2 linked regions of the Prochlorococcus marinus str. MIT 1013 genome follow. The protein of the gene in region 1 interacts with the protein of each later gene in a pairwise test. Links are inferred from orthologs where the notes say so. Each region holds a gene or a part of one and is shown on either strand. Other genes may lie near its edges.

Region 1 (6,472 bases):
AATTGGATGTCTGAGCTTTTTAGACACAACCTTGGTTCAGTTGATTAGATTCTCTATTGAAAAAGAGGATTATCACGAGTTCTGCGGTTTTTGTTCCGTTTCCTGTTTGTTTTTGTAAACAAATGACTAAAAAATCGCGATTAGATCTTCACTTGCTGACTAAAGGGTTGGTTCAATCACGTCAAGAGGCACAGAGGCTTATCAGAGCTGGCAAAGTTAAAACGCTCAACGGGCAAATCCTTGATAAGCCTGGCCAAGAAGTTTTAAAAGATCTTGAGATAAAAGTTACGGAGCCTTTGAAGTATGTATCTAGGGGAGGTGAAAAGTTGGCTGAAGCGTTTAATCAATTTCCTCTCGATATTAAGAATCGAGTTTGTTTAGATGCTGGCATTTCAACAGGTGGTTTTACAGATTGTCTTTTGCAGTTAGGAGCAGCAAAGGTTTATGGAGTTGATGTTGGTTATGGACAGACTGCATGGAGTATTAGAAATGATCCAAGAGTGGTTCTTTTTGAACGAACTAATATTCGATATTTAACTCCTGAAAAATTATTTAATGATGGAGACGCAAGACCAGACTTCGCAGTTGCAGACTTATCTTTTATCTCTCTTAGAATTGTTTTGCCTAGTATTAAATCTCTTCTTCAACATAAGCGATCAGAATTACTCGTTTTAGTGAAACCTCAATTTGAGGTTGGTAAAGAAAAAGTTGGTAAGGGTGGTGTTGTTCGTGACCATTCACTTCATATTGAAGCTATAGAGGGTGTGGTTATGGAATCTAAAAAATATGGATGGTACCCCAAAGGACTAATTGCATCTCCTTTAAAGGGACCTGCAGGTAATCAAGAATATCTTCTTTGGATGGGTGATGAAGTAAATGGAAATATTGAAATCGAAAAATTGACAAATTTTTTGAATGTTTAAAGAGCGGTTTCGTTTCTATCGCCTGTTCTAATTCGAACTACAGAATCAATTGGAGTAATGAATATCTTTCCATCGCCAATCTCACCAGTTTTGGCTGCATCAGCAATGGCTTTTAAAACAATTTCAGTTTTTTCATCTGGTACGACCACTTCGATTTTAAGTTTTTGAAGAAATTCAACGGTGAACTCCGAACCCCGGTATCTCTCGACTTGTCCTTTTTGTCGGCCAAATCCTCTTACTTCGCTTACTGTCATACCAACTATGCCTGCATTAACTAATGCAATTTTTACATCCTCCAATTTAAAAGGACGAATTATTGCTTCTATCTTTTTCATATCACTTTTAGTAACTATTAGGACTTTAGATAGTTTTTGATCAGATTTTGTCTATTTGACTTAGAGATTTTATGAAATTTACATTTATTCCAGCATTTGTTGCGTCTTCAGCAAGCATTTGTGCATCTTTGGTAGGAATTATTGCTAAACCATTACTGATTGATTCCCAATATTCGGATTCAAAATGAGTTTGCAGCCAAAGGATTCCATGAACACTATTCGGTTCTATTTGAGTACCTTTGAGTTTATCTGAAAGACTGATGTCCATATAAATCCCTTATTTATATTTCTATTAGGGGGTACAACAGGGATTGGTTTTGTGCTTGATGATACAAACTAGCTTTTTGACATGATTTGGCTGCGTTTTGATAAGAAGAATTTATTGGTATTTAAATTTTTCAAACAAGCTTTTTATGTAGTGTGTAATTTAAACGCTAGGTAAATGTGATTAAGCGAGAAAAGCAGACTAAAAGCGAAATTCTGTATGGGGAAAGGGAAATAGCCTCCGGTAGCTTGATTTGCTTCCCAAATCCTAACAATGATAGAGACTATGAGATTTCAATAGATTTCCCTGAATTTACATGTAAATGTCCTTTTTCAGGTTATCCAGATTTTGCGAATTTAAGGATAATATATCAACCAAATACAAAGGTAATAGAACTAAAAGCAATTAAACTTTATTTCAATAGCTTTCGGGAAAAGAAAGTTTCTCATGAAGAAGTTACAAATAAAATAATAGATGATTTAGTTGAAGTTTCTGATCCTAAGTGGATGCAATTAGAAGCAGACTTTAACCCTAGAGGAAATATTCATACTATTATCAGAGTTTGTCATGGGAAAAGAAATAATCTAGAGCTAATTGACTAAGAAACTAACCAATTTAGGCAATTCTTTTGAAAGACCAGAAAGATTTCTATTACTTAAACCACCAATATAAATCAGCGATTTTTCTTTTTCATGTAATACCCATATTTTTTTAGTGGAGATTATACTTAATGAACCTCCTAAAAGTATTATAGCAAAACTTGTATATACAAGAGGTACTCCAGGATCTCGCTTTAAAAGCAATCCACTACTTGGAATGATATTTATTATCTTTATTAGTGTATCTTTTACTTCTGCTTCCTTATTTCTACCTAAGGCAGTCAATATTGTGCCATCACTATCATAAATTTTTACTGGTCCTAGTTCACTCTCTACCGTTAATAAGATTGGATCATTCCCATCTTTTTTTGTAGGTATTATTGTCCCATAAACTTGTTCACCTAGATCAGGAATAGCTTTTAACGGGATTTGTAACTTTGGACTATTTTTAATCTGAATAGTAATTGCAGCTAATGACCAGTCGGCTTGATATAATGTTAAACCTTTGTACCTTAATGGATAATTAACACTAATCTCTTTTTCTTCATTATAGCCATCTGGCTCAATAATTTTTACTATCGATCTATATTGCTCTGCTCTTCCTTGAGGGTCTCTTTCTATTTGGAACTTTTCCAATTTAATAGTTAATCCTTTCTCTTCATTATTGTTTAATAAATCTATTGATCTTCCAGGGGCTAAGAATTTTTCTATGGTGATCCCATTTAATGATCCGTATGTAGCACCTATCATTAATAGGATCATACCGAGATGAATTAATATAGGTCCTAGTCTACCGATGACTCCTTGTCTGGCCGCTATCCTTCCATCTGTTTCTCTAATATTCCAGCCTGTCTTCTTCAAATTAAGTGTAAGTTTTTCTAAGTTTTTCGAAGGACTATCTGTTTGAATTGTTTGAGATATAGAAAGTTTTGCTATTTGACGAGGCGATTTATAATCGATCCAACTTAATGCTGATTTAAGTATCGGTAATTGTCGTCTTAAACTACAAACTGCAAGAGCCAAACCAAGCCAACTGAGTAGCAATAAAAACCAAAAACTTGTATAAATATGATTGAACTCAAGCAGTAGTAATATATTTCCATTTATTATTCCTAAAAAAGGATTTTTATCAAAGTTATCATAATAGAATTGATCTGATTCTTGTTGTGGAATTAAAGTCCCAACTGCGCATGACATAGCTATCAATAATAAAAGTAATATCGCAATCTTTAAGCTAGAAAGCCAATTTAAAACTTGGCTAATATTTTTCATCTATTTTATATCCAAATAGAAAGAAGGCTCATAAGACCTACGGTTAACAAAATAACTCCACTAATTGGTGGAACCCACTTCCCTATAGGTCTTAATGATAATAATTTCGGAATAGTTGCGGCAAAACTGCCTGCAACAAATAAAGGAACAATTTGTCCAATCGCAAAGCTTCCAAGAAAAATTGTCCCACTTAGAGGGTTTCCTTGTTTGGCAACCCAGGCGAGAAGAACGGCAAGAACAGGAGTTGTGCAAGGTGAGGAGGCTAATCCAAAAGCCAAACCTGCTGAAACTGGTGCTAATGAAGGAGGAACTTGATTTGTCCAAATTTCAGGGTCAGGACCAGATGGAAGTGAGAATTTGAACAATCCAAGCAGATTAAGACCCATAATTATTGCTAGAAAACTTATAAATATTGAGAAAAAGCCTGGCAATTGCCCATAAACTTTGCCCACAAACCCGCTTAGAATTCCTAATACCACAAGTGATATGACTATACCGCTGCAGAAACTAATAGTTTTTTGTAAAGGGGTTTGGTCGTTTTCAAATCCAGCTAAATATGCAACTGTTATTGGTAAAAGTGACAATGAACAGGGACCTAAACTAGTCAAAAGCCCTCCTATGAAAACTATCAGAAGTGCAAGGGGACTTGGGTTGTTTAACCCATTATTAATTAATTGCTCGCCATTACGAGTCAAATCAGAGAAAATTAAACTTATAGAAGAAATGTTCAAAAATAGATTTACCATTCTATGTCCTAGCTCTAGATTATCTAGTCAGAAGTCTTTTGGAGGGATTTTTAACTAATAAATCTGAAGATTCAATAGAGGATCTGACCAGCAAGGCAGCTATTAGTAAGCTTGAAATTAATGAGTTTCCTCCGTAACTAATCAAAGGAAAAGGTAGACCAGTTGTAGGCATTGCCCCTGACGAGACTGCTATGTGCATAATTGATTGTCCAACAAGAATAGTACCTGATCCAATAGCAATTAGCTTTGAATAATTATTTCTACAATTAAGAGATATTTTAAGAGTTAAATATGCAACTACAAGTAGAAATGATAAAAGTAAAATAGATCCAAAGAAACCAAATTCTTCAGCAAAAACAGCAAATATAAAATCAGTACTTCTGTATGGTAGGTATTGTAGTTTTTGCATTGAAAGACCATAGCCTTCTCCAAATAGACCACCCGAACCAATAGCATAAAGACTTTGAATTAATTGATATCCACTTTCTTGTGGATCTTTCCATGGATTAATAAATGACAAAACGCGACTTTGTTGATAAGCATTAAAAAAAATACTTATTGAACCAACACTTAAGCCTGTTAAAGCAGTATTAAATAGATAGCGGAAATTAATGCCAGCGGCTAAGGCAATCATCCAAAGTAATATTCCAGTTAATGCAGCGGTGCTTAAATTTGGCTGTTTTATAATTAATAAAATAATGGATGCAAAAATAGTTAACCAAAAAAGTTTTTTTTCTGAATTTATTCTTTCCCATTGACCAAAAAGCTTTGCACTTTGGAGAATAATAAAAGGTTTGATTAACTCCGATGGTTGAACTTGGATTGGACCGATAATTAACCATCTAGTAGACCCATTAACAGTGCTGCCGAAAAAGCTTGTTGAGGCAATCAGGGCCATGCCTAGTAAAAGGCATGGCCCTGAGAGTTTTAGCCAGCTTTTTAGATTGATTTTTATTGCGAAGTAGAAAATGCTCCAACTAGCAATCATCCATATGATTTGTCTTTTTATGTAATAAGCACCTTCACCCATTTCTCTTGTGGCTACCCACCAACTAGCTGATCCAAGTATGAAAATCCCTGATATGCTCCAAAATGCAATTAATCCAATTATCAAACGTCCTTCTTTGGGCCAAAAAGGCCAAGGCAATGGAAGTACCTTGTTGTTTATTAAATTACTCAAGTAATTTTTTGATTCCTGATCATTTTTCCCATGGTGCATAGTTGGAAATTTTTTGTTAGAAATATTATTCAAAGAATCTTTTGCTTATATTCCATTGAGCCTCCTAATTGCCAATTTGCCAAGTCTTTTGAAATTAATGAATTTACTTTTTTATTGATTTGAACAAAATCCAAGAACTTTATTTATAAGTTAAATTTAGTTGTTAGTTTTCGGTAGAAATTAAAAAATAGATCTATTATTAATTATTTAATTGTATATTATTACCATTAAATTTTTGAAAACATTATCTATTGATTTGTTTTTGAGAGATAAAATTTTTCTTAAAATATTTTTAACTTATTAGTAAATTTACAAACTTTATAAATTTACTAAAAAAAATTTTTTTTGTTTTGATGCAAGTCTCGTGATAGATTCCCCGGGCCTTTGCAGAGAGCTTAGGTGTCTTGTTTGCAAAACAACTTCTCAATAGCACTAAGGATCTCCAATATGAGGAATTTTTGTGACATCTGAGATTGTTGAAAATTGCTCAAGTCTTGATCCTCTTCTGGATATTGATTCGGCGGATTCATCTTCCGGAGTCAAATCAGACGAATACCTTGAACTGCAATTTCGAGTATTCCGTCTGGCATTTTTATTGACTATTTTTTCTGTTGGCATAGCGGGTTTCTTTTGGGGAATCAATGCTAGTGCAAGCCTTTTTATTGGTGCTTTATCAGGGATTTTTTATTTTCGCTTGCTTGCTCGCGGAGTTGGAAGATTAGGTACTTCATCAAAAATTGTCGGTAAAGTCCAGTTGTTAGTTCCGGTCCTTTTGGTTTTGGTGTCTTCTAGATTTCATCAAATTGATTTGATTCCGGCTTTATTAGGATTTTTGCTTTATAAACCAGCGTTAATTATTCAATTTCTGTCTATGCCGTAAAGGCTTATTTAGAAATCTAATTTTTAAGTTTTGTTTGTTTGGCTTTTATTTTCTACGCAACCTAACTTCCAGATAAATGGGTTTTTTGCCATTTGTTTTTCCTTTGGCTGAGTTAGAGGTGGGTCAACATCTCTATTGGCAAATTGGAAATTTTAGAATTCACGGCCAAGTCTTTATGACTTCATGGCTTCTAATAGGCGCTTTGCTTGCCTTAGTTGTCATTGGTACTAAAA
Region 2 (13,188 bases), 930 kb from region 1 along the record:
TTTTTACAACTGATACCACTGCGGCTCTTAGGGCCGCTGAAATTAACGCAGAAGTTGTTTTCAAAGCTACAAAAGTTGATGGAGTTTATGATCGAGATCCAAAAAAATTCTCTAATGCTGTCAAATATGAAAATCTTACCTTTCAAGATGTATTAGCCAACGAAATTGGAGTAATGGATAGCACTGCTATTGCTCTTTGCAAAGATAATAAAATACCAATAGTAGTTTTCAATATTTTCCAGCCTGGGAATATATCAAAGGCTATTTCTGGAGAACCAATTGGATCTAGAATATCTAATTCTAGTTAACACTAAATTTTTTGAACCTTTTAAAAAATCAATTCGTAATAACTCTATCTAAATGTCAAATCAAGAACTAAAAACCACAATGAGCAAATCTGTAGAAGCAGCTCAAAGGAATTTCAATACCATCAGGACCGGAAGAGCAAACACCTCTTTATTAGACAGAATATCAGTTGAATACTACGGGTCTGAAACTCCACTAAAGTCACTTGCAACCATCACAACTCCTGACTCTCAAACGATAGCAATTCAACCCTTTGACCTGAGCTCATTAGCTTCCATCGAAAAAGCGATTGCAACAAGTGATCTAGGTTTTACTCCAAACAATGATGGCAAAATAATTCGTATCAATGTTCCACCTTTAACTGAAGAGCGTAGAAAAGAATTTTGCAAACTTGCATCTAAATATGCAGAAGAAGGAAAAGTTGCCCTAAGAAATATACGCCGTGATGCAATAGAGAGAGTCAAAAAATCCGAAAAGGATGGTGATCTCTCCGAAGATCAAAGCAGAGATGAACAGGAAACAATTCAGAAAGAGACGGATAATTTTATTAAAGATATTGAAAAAAAACTATCAGAAAAAGAAGCTGAAATTTTAAAAGTTTGACCATTTTAGATGTTGCCATAATTGGAGGAGGAGCATCAGGAACTACTACCGCATTTCATCTGGCTAGTAAAAGTAAAAATGTATGTATTCTTGAAAAAAACATTCCCTCTCAAGAAAGAATCTGCGGTGGTGGGATGTCTGCTGCAGTGCAAAATTGGTTTCCTTTTGAACTTCTACCAATAGTTGATGAAGTAATAACATCTGTAGAGTTTAGTTGGTGCAATACCGACAAAGTGGTCGCTGAGCTTTCTGGGTCTTCTCCTTTTTGGATAGTCAAACGTGAAAAGCTTGATTCATTCCTATTAGATCAAGCACTAAATTCTGGTTGTAATTTATTGACTACTTTTAATGTAGTCGATGTAAAAAAAAGATCTAATATATGGCAAATTACCGCTCTTGATGGGAGACAAGTAGAAGCAAAAGCAGTTGTTATTGCTGATGGATCTCAATCACCATGGCCTAAATTTTTTGGTTTAGGACCAAATCAACAAAAATTTGCATCGACTTTCTCAGGAAGAATTAAAAGGAAGGGAAGTTTAAGGAGTGAAACGGCTAGATTCGAATTTGGCTTGGTAAAGAATGGTTTTGCATGGGCCTTTCCATTAAACAATGAAGTAAATATTGGGATAGGAACTTTTCTAGATAATAAAAATTCAATGCCAGTTAATGAAATACTTAAATCCTTTCTTCCTGATTTAGGTTTTGATCCTTCTGAAGTAATTGGTCATGAAAAAAAATTAAAAGTATGGAATGGCCACTGTAAATTAAACAGAGAAGGAATTCTTTTAGTTGGAGATGCCGCCTCATTATCTGATCCCTTTTTAGCAGAAGGATTAAGGCCCGCTTTAATGAGTGGATTTGAAGCTGCAAAAAACCTTAGTTATTGGCTGGATGGAGAAGTCAATTGTTTAGATGCATATACAAAAACAATACAAAGAAATTGGGGGAATTCGATGGCTTGGGGTAAAAGAATTTCTCAAGTTTTTTATCGTTTCCCTAAAGTTGGATACCAATTAGGCGTAAAAAGACCTACTGCCCCGAAAAGAATTGCACAAATCCTCTCAGGTGAGATGAGTTATGAAGACATCGCAAAAAGAGTAATCAAGAGATTACTCTTTCAAAATTCAAGCTCAAAGAGTTAGGGCAAGACCTCCTTCAATCAACTCTAGTCTTTCGTTCAGTTGATTTTCTAATTTATCAATTGCTTTACTAAAACCGCTAATTCCTTCATCAAGTTTTTCCGTAGCCATTTTATCTCCAGCCATCATTAGTTCAAAAGATGTCTGATCTAAATGAATTGTCTCTTCAATAACTAAAGGTTTTTGTGCATTTAACTTTATTGGCAAGTCCGAATATGTTTCATTAAGTTGCTGAAGTAATTTAGGAGAAATCGTTAATAAATCACATCCTGCAAGCTCGGTTATTTCATCTATATTTCTAAAACTTGCTCCCATGACCTCTGTTTTATAACCATTTGACTTGAAGTAATTAAATATTTTAGTAACAGAAACGACCCCAGGATCTTCAGTCGCTGGATAAGAATCTCTTCCTGTAGCAGATTTATACCAATCTAAAATCCTTCCAACAAAAGGTGAAATAAGCGTTACACCTGCCTCAGCACAAGCAACTGCTTGATAAAAATTAAACAATAAAGTTAGGTTGCAATGAATATTCTCTTTTTCTAATACCTCAGCGGCTTTTATCCCCTCCCAAGTAGAAGCGATTTTTATTAAAACCCGATCATTAGAAATTCCATCCTGATTATATTTAGCAATTATTTTCCTTGCTTTTGCAACAGTGGCATCAGTATCAAAACTTAGTCTTGCGTCAACCTCTGTTGAAACACGGCCTGGAATTAATTTCAAAATCTCTTTACCGAAGACAACACAAAGTTCATCCATAGCTTCCTTTACAACATTAGTATTGGAGGCACTGGCTCCTAACATTTCTCTTGAAGTAGTAAGTGCTTGGTCAATCAAACTTTGATAAGCAGGTATTTGTGCGGCCGCCAGAATTAAAGAAGGATTTGTTGTAGCGTCTCTGGGATGAAATTTTTTGATCGCTTCAAGATCACCAGTATCAGCAACTACCACAGTCATTGTAGATAACTGATTAAGAAGGGATTCCATAATTAAAAACTTCTTTCATATGTAATAGACTAGCTATATTTTTTATATATTTCACCCTTTCATCAGTACTTTCGGGAAAATTTAGCCATCTCTTAGCTTTTGATAGCTAAATGTTCTTTTTTAGAAATACTTGGAGGGATTTTTTCTATCACAAGCAAAGTCTCAATAATTTTTTTTGCCACAGGGAGAGCTACAGTTGATCCATAGGCATTTGGTCTTTGAGGCTCATCAATAACTGCTAAAACGACATAGCGGGGATCATCGATAGGAAGACTTGCAACAAAACTGCAAATTTTAGAATTATAGTTAAAGCCATCTTGCGATTTTTGTGCCGTCCCTGTTTTCCCGCCAATTCGATAGCCAGGAACATTTACCTCAATACCACTTTCATCGTAAAAGGACACAACTGTTTCCATCCATCCAAGAACAGTATTTGTAACCTCAGGAGATAAAACTTGCTTAGATTCTGAAGGAGTATTGAAATACGACTCATAATCACCTTTCAGGCCTTTTGTGATGTGAGGGGTCACAAGTCTGCCACCATTTGCAATCAAAGCATGCAATTGAGCTAGTTTAAGCGGAGTAATAGAAAAGCCTTGACCAAAAGAGGCTACCGCAGGTTCTATCGGTTGATTTACAAAAGTCTGCTTTGATTTTATTTGCCCAGAAACTGCTCCTGGCAGATCAGTTTCTGGGATTTCATCTATGCCTAAGCGCCTTAACCATTGCCAATAATTACTCGCATTCAATTTATTCATAATTTTAACCATTCCTACATTGCTTGAGACTTGTAATACCTCAGGGAAAGTCAATATCCCGTTAGGCTTTCGATCCCAATTCGAGAGAGGCCATCCTCCTACTGTCACTAAACCATCATCATTCACTTCTCCATTAGGGGTTATAACCCCTTCCTCCAATGCCAATGCCAAGTTAATTGGCTTAAAGGTAGAACCAGGTTCAAATAATTCTTGCACTGACCACTCTTTAAAGAGAGATGGAGAATAATCCCAATATTTATTAGGGTCATAAGTTGGTGTAGAAGCCAATGCCAGAAGTTCTCCTGTATCTATATCCATTACGATTACCACACCTTTTTTTGCATTCCACTTCTTTACTTGGTTACTTATTTCTTTAACGGCTACTTCTTGAAGCCTTACATCTAAAGTTAGTTGAAGACTTAGTTGATCTTCATCAAAGACACCACGTTGAACACCTACAGGTAAAGGTGTTCCATCTGCTCCTCTTCTGATTAAGCTGGCTTTCTCAAGACGTTTGAGATCTCTATCTAAACTTAATTCTAATCCAGCCTGAGGCCTTCTATCCAGATCCAAAAAACCAACTACATTAGCGAAAAGGGATCCATAAGGATAAAGCCTTTGAGGATACACCTCCAAATCAATACCACTTATTCCAAGTTGCTTAATTTTATTAGCCTTCTCAGGTCTTAATCCCTCTGCCAGTTTTACCCCTGAAGAAAAATTTCCTAATGTGTCTAAAATTTCGTCAACACTTTTAGATAATGGTTTGGAAAGAAGTTTTGCTACCTCGACTGGTTTACGCACTGTCCCCAATGAATCACCAGGGAAATTAAAATATCTGGGATGTGCCCAAACCTTAAAACGTTTCTCATCTATTGCGACAAGCTTTCCATTTCTATCCAAGATAGATCTACGTGTTCCAAGAGGGGTCTTTTGTTCTGTTTGAACTTGACGAGCTAGAGATCTTAATTGATTAGCCTGAAATAATTGCAACCAACCTATTCTAAAAAAAAGGCCTCCAAGTCCAAAGCATAATAGAAGGAAAACAATTCTAAATCTTGACTGCGCTAAAGGCGAAAGAGTTTTCAACTTAAATGACTTTCTCGTCTTTCTAGAATTAATACTTCTCATAAAAAATATTAATAACCTGACTTAATGGGAAAAGAAGATATTCTTTCCAAGAATTTACGTTTAAGTGTCTTATTAACTAACCGACTATTTTCTTCTTGGTTTGGTCTGTCCACATATACCAGATCTTCCGCTTTTGTCGGAACAAATTCTTTATACAACTTTTGATTTTTCAAGAGATAACTTTCAAGTATTGAAGTTGATTCCAATATCCTTCTATTTAAGTCTCTCGTTGTCTCCAGTTTAGTAAAAGACTTAGTCCATAAATATTGTGAGTGTAGAGCTACAGATGACATTATCGCCACTGTTGTGAGTATGCCTAATAATGCACCATTTAAAATGATATGAAGAGCCGCCTGAATTGGAAATTTTCTTTGAAACTGTTTAGATGAAAAAACAGTATTTAGTACCCCATTTGACAACTTCTTTTTTTGAAATTGTCCTACTTTTTTTTTATATAGAGTACGACTAACCAAATCAAAATCTGAAAGCAATTCCAGTCAAACACCTTGATCAAGCAACTGCAAGAGATGGAATGCTGATATTTTATTTATTTAATATCAAGCTACTAATAATAAGCTAATAAAAGTGACACCGTTCCAAAGAGAATGCATTAAAGCACAAGGGAATAACCTGCCTGAACTCAATCTCATTAAACCAAGACCGATACCTAAAACGAATAAGGGAGGTAATTCTCCTACACTTAAATGAGCTAAAGCAAAGATCAAAGCACTTAATAAGACTCCAGAGATTCTGCCAACTTTGGATACCAATACAGGCAGAAGAATGCCTCTGAAAACCAACTCCTCAAAAACTGGAGCCAAAAAAACAGTTGTAATCAAAAGCAAAAACAATGGAATAAATTCATCGCTACTTAAAACAAGTTCCAACAAAGGATTACTACCACCTTGATCGCCGATAATCTCATTCATTAGCCACCCAACAAGCAACACTAAAGGCATAATCATTAACCAACCACTTATTGATTTGAAAATTCCTTCTTTAATTGGTTTGATTTTCCATTGCAACCATCCTCCCTCAACCTCTAAAGGGACAAGACCACTTAATTGATATCGAACAATCAATAGAGGTCCTATGGTCATTGAGCAGTAGCCGATAAACACTCTTAAAGACTCTTTTAGTGGAGAGGATAAATTATCAAATAATAAATCAGTTATTGGTATTATTAGAGCAGGAAAAACAACTTCACCAATAATAACAAAACCACCCGAAACCAGAAGAATCATATCTATTATTGATAAAGGAGGAGCAATAATTTCTGGCCATTTATTATATTTCTTTCTTAAAAAAATCAAAGCATACTTAATCAACAATATACAACCTATCAATGAAGCAAAAAATGGTAATAATTGAGAAGTTAAAAGTCTTGCAGCTACAATTGAATTATATTTTTGATCAATACACTTTTGATCATTAAATCCAAGCCTAGAGCATGAAACTTGATAAAGTAAAGGGTCTAATTTAATCTCATTAAATTCAGGAAATTTATTTAATTTCTTACCTTTTTGTCTATCTAATATATAGCTTCTAATCTTTTCAAAGTTTTTATCCTGAAAATCTTTCTTCAATATTATCTTCTGTTCATTCTCAGACTCTTCAAGAACCGCTAATAATAGTCTTTCTCTATCCTCAATTTCTTCTAAAGAAATCTTATTAAGAGTTTGATAAAGCTTTTTTTGAGGTTCTGAACCTAAAAACACATCTTGTATTCTTTCAGGTAAGGATGATGAAGCTGACACTGCCATCTCAGTTTGCATCAATGAAATTTTTGGAGCAACTGAGGGGCGATCAAAGCTTTCTTGCAAACCTTGTCGCCAAATTAAAAAAGTTACAATCAATGAAAATAGAGCCACAGCCCATTTCCATCCGGTTTTGGCTTGTCTCATAAAATCAACTTGTGAAGACTGACATGGAGAAAGACTTCTATCTTTACTTAAAGAACATTAGATTGCCCCCATGGCTAATACCATAATTATCTAGAAGACATTTTATTTAATGACATTGCGTCTAATTTTTGTCCGTCATGGATTGAGTAGTTTTAATAAGGAGGGTCGTATTCAGGGAAGAAACGACCTTTCAATATTAACTACAGAAGGGCAATCCCAAGCTGAAGCTGCAGGAGAAATACTCTCTACTGTTCCAATAGATGAAATTTATAGCTCCCCTTTGCAAAGAGCCTCAGAAACGACAAAAATTATAATCAATCAACATAAAAGTATACTTCAAGCAACCTACACGAATGAGCTCCTTGAAGTTGACCTCGGGCCTTGGAGTGGTTTAACAAAAAATGAGATAAAAAGTCTTTATCCAGATGACCTTGCTATTTGGGAAAAGGATCCAAAAGAACTATCCTTCAAAAAAGAAGACGGTACTAAATTTCAACCAATTAAAGAACTCTTATTCCAAGCTGAAAATTTTTTAAAATCTTTGTTCAAGGCCAATTCAGATTCTAATAAAACTATTTTAATAGTTGCTCATAATGCAATTCTTAGATGCTTAATATTAAAATTAATTAATGAGCCATCAAAAGGCTTTAGGAGATTTAGGCTAGACAATACTTCAATCTCAATTTTAAATATTGTTTTTAATAATTGGGAAGATAGACAAGTTCAAATCCAATGTCTTAATAATATCTCTCATTTAGAACATGGTCTTCCAAAAAAAAGTAGTAAAAAAAGACTTATTTTAGTCAGGCATGGTGAAACAAATTGGAATAAGCAGGGGAGGTTCCAAGGGCAAATTGATATTCCCCTTAATGAAAATGGTAAAGCCCAAGCCAAAGCTGCAAGTGAATTTTTAAAAAATGTTTTTATACAAAAAGCTTTTAGCAGTTCTCTCTCAAGACCAAAAGAAACAGCTCAGATAATTCTACACGAACATTCCGGAATAGAAATTACTCTAAAAGATAACCTTAAAGAGATTGGTCACGGTAAATGGGAAGGAAAGCTGGAGTCTGAAATTGAGGCCGACTGGCCAGATCTTCTTAAAACATGGAAGATTTTCCCTGAAAAAGTTCAAATGCCAGAGGGAGAAAATATAAACGAAGTCTCCACCAGATCTATTACCGGTTGGAAAGAGATTTGTAAAGATCTTAAAAACAATGAAACTGCATTGGTTGTTGCTCATGACGCAGTTAACAAAACAATTCTTTGTCATCTTTTAGGGTTAATGCCATCAAAAATTTGGATGATAAAGCAAGGGAATGGTGGAATTACAGTTATTGATCTCTCAGAAAACGATGAGCAACCAGATCAAATAACTTGTCTAAATATCACCTCTCATTTGGGAGGAATCATCGACTCTACAGCTACTGGAGCTCTTTAATTTAATGACTAGTAGTTATTTGTTTGAGAATATTCAAATCCTTGAAGGCGCTGGATCTACCTTAAAGAAAAAGACTGTTTTAATCAAAGATGGTGTAATAAAAGCATTTGGTAAAAAGGCAATTCAAAATGCAGAACTTTTAAGAATTAAGTCCCAAAATGCTAAAAATATGCTTTTAGCACCGTGTCTTGTTGATCCTCATTCTTTTTTGGAATCTCCCTTTAGTTGTAAAGAAGAGAATATTTATACACTTATTAAAAAAGCAACATTTGCTGGATATGGCCAAGTAGGCATACTGCCAAGAGGTGAATTATGGAGAGATCAAATTGAGCCTATTATTTCTATAAAGACTATCAAGAGTGAGGTTTTAATACATTTATGGGGAGGTTTCAGTTTGAGCGGGAAGGGAGCTTCCCTTTCAAGGCATGCCCATCTACTACAAAATGGAGCTATTGGCTTATGTGATGACGATTTTATACCACCTCTAGAGCTTCTAAAGCAAGGTTTTTCACTTGGAGAGATGAAAAATTCCCCTATATTAATCGCACCAAGAGATAAAATACTTCAAGCAGATGGGATGTCTAGACAAAGTGTAGAGACTCTTAGAGCAGGCTGGCCTCCTGATCCTATTGAAAGTGAAATCCTTCCTCTCATCCAATTACTTGAGCTTCAAAAGCAGTACCCTGAAGTAGCTCTAAGGTTGATGAATATTTCAACATCTGAGGGTGTTGAAATACTAAAGAATGCATACTCTCAGCCAATGGCAACTGTTTTATGGTGGCATTTAGTAAATGACAACTCAAGTCTTACTCCTTTTGATATTGGATGGAGCGTAACACCCTCATTAGGATCCCCGAGAGATAGAGCCTCTCTTATAAAAGGGTTAGAGGAAGATGTTTTAACAGCAATATCTGTTCACTCCAGTCCTTTAGATGACTCAGAGACCAAACTACCTGCTAATAAAAGGAAAAAAGGAATTAGTTGTTATAGCCTAGTTTTACCTTTGCTCTGGGATCAATTAGTGAGAAGATCAGGATGGGGAGTAGAGAAATTGTGGGAAAAAATTAGTTTTGGTCCATCTAAACTATTAAACCAAGCTGAAGAGAAATTAAGTTTAAACAGTAACCGATGGTTACTGTTTGATCCTGAAAAAGAATGGGTCCAATCTAATGAAGAAAATAATTTTACTACCTCAACTAATCAACCAATCAAAGACAATAAAATTTATGGAAAAGTGATAGATTGTGGACTTATCAGTCAGGCTTACCAAAACGACTAATAGGCCAAAATCGCCAGGTTGCTTTGCCAATTATTTCTTTCTCGGGTAAGAGCCCTCCTTCTGGCCAAAAACGACTATCCCAGCTGTTAGCTCGGTTATCACCCAAAACGAATACATACCCTTTAGGAACAGTTCTAGAAATCGGTCGGCATAGATTAAATTCTGGTTTATTGGGGCAAAAGTATTGAACATATGGTTCGTTTATCGATTTGCCATTTAAATTAATCGCTCCATTAGCATTAACCAAGAGACGATCGCCTCCTACAGCTATTACACGTTTGATATAAGCATCACAAGCCCTATCAGACAAAGTAGGGATCCAAGAAATTAATGGAAAAGTTATTAATGAACATTGAAAATTAGACGGAAGTTTTTTTTGCCTATTAGCGATCAATTTCCTATCAAATGAATATGGTGAATTGAAAACTACAATTTCCCCACGAAAAGGAGCTCTTTTGCGCAAAGAAAGTTTTTCAACAATCAGTCGATCATTAACTTTCAATCCTGGTAGCATCGAACCAGAAGGGATATATCTAGCTTCTGCTATAAAATGACGTACACCTAAATACAGCAAAACAGTTAGAGAAATAGGTCCCCACGTATCAAAAAAAGAGTACCACCAATAATTTTTAAGTTGTTTGATCGAATCTAGAAAATTTCTCTTCACTGTTTTCTTGATAATAAATATATAGTTTACTTTATTTGTATGGACTACTTATTTTATGTCGATATTAGTCCTCATGTGAATTTCAAAGTAATTTTTCTGCCCACTTTTCCTCTTTAAACCCAATTAAAAAGAATTTATTCGGCTTATATAGAAAAGGTCTCTTTATTAATCTGGGTTCCCGAACAAGTTTCTCAAATAACTCACTATCAGTCATTTCTTTTACAACATTTGAACCGATAGAACGATATACGACTCCACTGGTATTTAAAAGATATTTTCTATCACCATATAACTCACTAGCTGAGATAAGCATTTCCTTAGACGGAGGGGAATTTAAAATATCAATTAATTCAAAGGTAATATCATTGTTTTTAAGCCACTTAATCGCTCTGCGACAAGTTGAACATGAAGAATAACTAAATAATTTCACGTTTTTAAAGATTAGCAGCAATCATTTTACCTAAAGGAATCCAACTAAATTAATTATTTCCCTCTCATATCAGATTGATAAGCATCTATGCAGCTATTCAATAATTCATCAACAGCATCATAGTCTCTCCATCCATCTATTACGATCACCCTCCCCTCCAAGCTCTTGTAAGTTCTAAAAAACTCAGCTACATCCTCCAGTTGATTCTGTGCTATTTGCTTAATAGTATTAATTTCTCTTTGTCTTGGATCAGCGGTAGGTATACATAAAAGTTTGCCATCGTATGCACCTGAGTCATGCATATCAAGCACTCCAATAGGTCTTGCCTGAATCAAGCAACCTGCAAAAGTAGGTTCTTCCATAACAACCATTGCATCAAGCGGCGCTCCATCCTCAGCCAGAGTGTTTGGAATAAATCCATAATCAAATGGATATCTGACTGAAGAATGCAAAACCCTATCAAGAGCCATAATGCCTGCAGAGCTAAAATATTCGTATTTATTTCTACTTCCAGCTGGAATCTCTACAACTAGATTTACTAATCCAGGCGATGGTGAAGGAGGGAGATCACTCAGGTCCATTTTGATTTATTGAAGTCGGTATGAAGCTTTTTGTTGTTTCTGGCTTTTCACTAATGACAGCTAATAAAGGTATACCAAGCATTACAAATACTATTGCTAAACCAATTAAAGAAGTGGAAGTACTATTAAAACTGTAAGGATCTTCATCATCAGAAGATTGTTGATCAGTTTCTTTGTTAAAAAAAGCAGGATCAATCTCAGAAGATTGCTTCTTAATTAATTTAGATTCTATATTCATTTAAATTCTGGAATAGATAAACCGTGAATTGAATTTGTGTAAATCAATTAAAAAACTTAATTCAATTAAAACTATATAGATATTATCCTATATTAAAGAATAATTAAGCAGCCTTTCTATCAGTGTCTTGCAAATGATTAGAAATACTATTCTGATTCGAATCAGATTTACCATCAAGTTTATTTCTAATAATTCTCAACTCCTCAAGTATTGCGGTAAGAATATTTTGAGTTTCTGATGATGGAGAATTAAGTATTTCAACTGTGACTTCCTTGATTCTAAGAATATCTTTTGCAAATCTTGCGACTTCATTGGGATGAAAAAGCAATTGATCTTTCTGATCACTTCTAAATTCAGTATTTAATTTTCTAGGATTAAATGGTGGATTAAGATTCCTAGTATCAGTATTTGTATATCTATAAACAGAAGCTCTAGATCTATTCAAAGTTTTCTGTACGTCATCAATAGTTAATAATGCATCACTTAAGTTGGAAGCTGAATTCAATACTTTCTCAATAGTCACCTCTGATTTTTCATTTGTTCCTGAATTTACTGACCCGTTTAACATTGCTAAAGAAAGCTTTTAAAAAACATGTGACAGAAATTAGCAGATCTATCAAATTAACACCATGTACAAATGAACACTTTAAAAAAACAACATGATTCCCGCACATTCCTTGTAGATCTTTTTTGGGCCAACACTAAAAGTACTAATGTCAGAGAGGTTTAAATCTTAGGATCATGCGCGTCTCCCGCCTAATGCTGGTCACTCTAAGAGACGTTCCCGCGGAAGCAGATATAATTTCACATCAGTTACTTTTAAGAGGAGGTTTTATTAGACGCCTAACTGGAGGTATTTATGCTTACATGCCATTGCTTTGGAAAGTTTTAAAAAAAATAACCCTAATTGTTGAAAAAGAGTTAACAAATAAAGGTTGTCTTCAAACACTTCTCCCTCAACTGCAACCTTCAGAAATATGGGAAAAAAGTGGAAGATGGAAATCTTACACAGAAGGAGAAGGTATTATGTTTAGTCTAAAAGATAGACAAGGTAAAGAGCTAGGGCTAGGTCCAACTCATGAAGAAGTGATTACTCAAATAATTTCGCAAACAGTTCACTCTTACAAACAATTACCAATAAATATATTCCAAATTCAAACAAAATTCAGAGATGAAATCAGACCAAGATTTGGATTGATGAGAAGCAGAGAATTCATTATGAAGGATGGTTACTCATTTCATGCAAATGAAAGTGACCTTAAATCAACTTATTCAGAAATGAGAGATGCTTATCAAAATATATTTAACAAGTGCGGCCTAGATTTCGTTTGTGTCGATGCAGATAGTGGAGCAATTGGAGGTGCAGCATCTCAAGAATTTATGGTTACTGCAGAATCTGGAGAAGACCTAATACTAATAAGTTCTGATGGTAAATATGGTGCTAATCAAGAAAAAGCAGTTTCAATTATTGAAGATGGAAAGTTATTAAAGAACGATAAACCTTCGATAATCAAAACCTATAATCAAAAAACCATAGAGGAATTATGCAAACATAATAATTTCCATTCGACCCAAATCATAAAAGTTTTAGCTTATCTAGCAACGTGTGATGATAATAAAAAATACCCAATTTTAATTAGTATTAGGGGGGATCAAGAGGTAAATGAGATTAAGCTTTCAAATACAATATCTCATAGATTAAAACAAAATGTATTAGATATTAG

Evidence for each region.
Region 2: the proteins of O5633_RS06520 (region 1) and O5633_RS11425 interact in binary tests that used the Escherichia coli proteins (3 or more experiments, as listed by UniProt). The link is inferred for Prochlorococcus marinus str. MIT 1013 from one-to-one orthologs.

What each region holds. Positions count from the first base shown.
Region 1 is NZ_CP114778.1:1,070,068-1,076,539, reverse strand. What follows is about bases 3,277-6,095. They hold O5633_RS06520 (FtsW/RodA/SpoVE family cell cycle protein), read right to left. Parts: upstream 5,393-6,095; coding sequence 4,160-5,392; downstream 3,277-4,159. Other genes in these bases: O5633_RS06515 (ATP synthase subunit I), read left to right, coding at 5,820-6,095; O5633_RS06525 (cytochrome c biogenesis CcdA family protein), read right to left, coding at 3,400-4,140; O5633_RS06530 (cytochrome c biogenesis protein ResB), read right to left, coding at 3,277-3,394. In the rest of the region: O5633_RS06555 (hypothetical protein), read right to left, coding at 1-27; O5633_RS06550 (TlyA family RNA methyltransferase), read left to right, coding at 123-923; O5633_RS06545 (P-II family nitrogen regulator), read right to left, coding at 920-1,258; O5633_RS06540 (hypothetical protein), read right to left, coding at 1,299-1,526; queF (preQ(1) synthase), read left to right, coding at 1,706-2,125; more of O5633_RS06530, read right to left, coding at 2,114-3,276; more of O5633_RS06515, read left to right, coding at 6,096-6,239; atpB (F0F1 ATP synthase subunit A), read left to right, coding at 6,316-6,472.
Region 2 is NZ_CP114778.1:1,996,094-2,009,281, reverse strand. The notes cover bases 2,530-5,468. They hold O5633_RS11425 (peptidoglycan D,D-transpeptidase FtsI family protein), read right to left. Parts: upstream 4,928-5,468; coding sequence 3,131-4,927; downstream 2,530-3,130. Other genes in these bases: O5633_RS11420 (hypothetical protein), read right to left, coding at 4,936-5,346; O5633_RS11430 (transaldolase), read right to left, coding at 2,530-3,038. Outside these bases: pyrH (UMP kinase), read left to right, coding at 1-308; frr (ribosome recycling factor), read left to right, coding at 361-909; O5633_RS11435 (NAD(P)/FAD-dependent oxidoreductase), read left to right, coding at 906-2,051; more of O5633_RS11430, read right to left, coding at 2,040-2,529; O5633_RS11415 (CPBP family intramembrane glutamic endopeptidase), read right to left, coding at 5,485-6,831; O5633_RS11410 (histidine phosphatase family protein), read left to right, coding at 6,941-8,269; O5633_RS11405 (dihydroorotase), read left to right, coding at 8,274-9,548; lepB (signal peptidase I), read right to left, coding at 9,523-10,215; O5633_RS11395 (Spx/MgsR family RNA polymerase-binding regulatory protein), read right to left, coding at 10,298-10,645; O5633_RS11390 (inorganic diphosphatase), read right to left, coding at 10,699-11,226; O5633_RS11385 (hypothetical protein), read right to left, coding at 11,213-11,464; O5633_RS11380 (resolvase), read right to left, coding at 11,568-12,032; O5633_RS11375 (proline--tRNA ligase), read left to right, coding at 12,206-13,188. UniProt on the Escherichia coli protein: Essential cell division protein that catalyzes cross-linking of the peptidoglycan cell wall at the division septum. Required for localization of FtsN.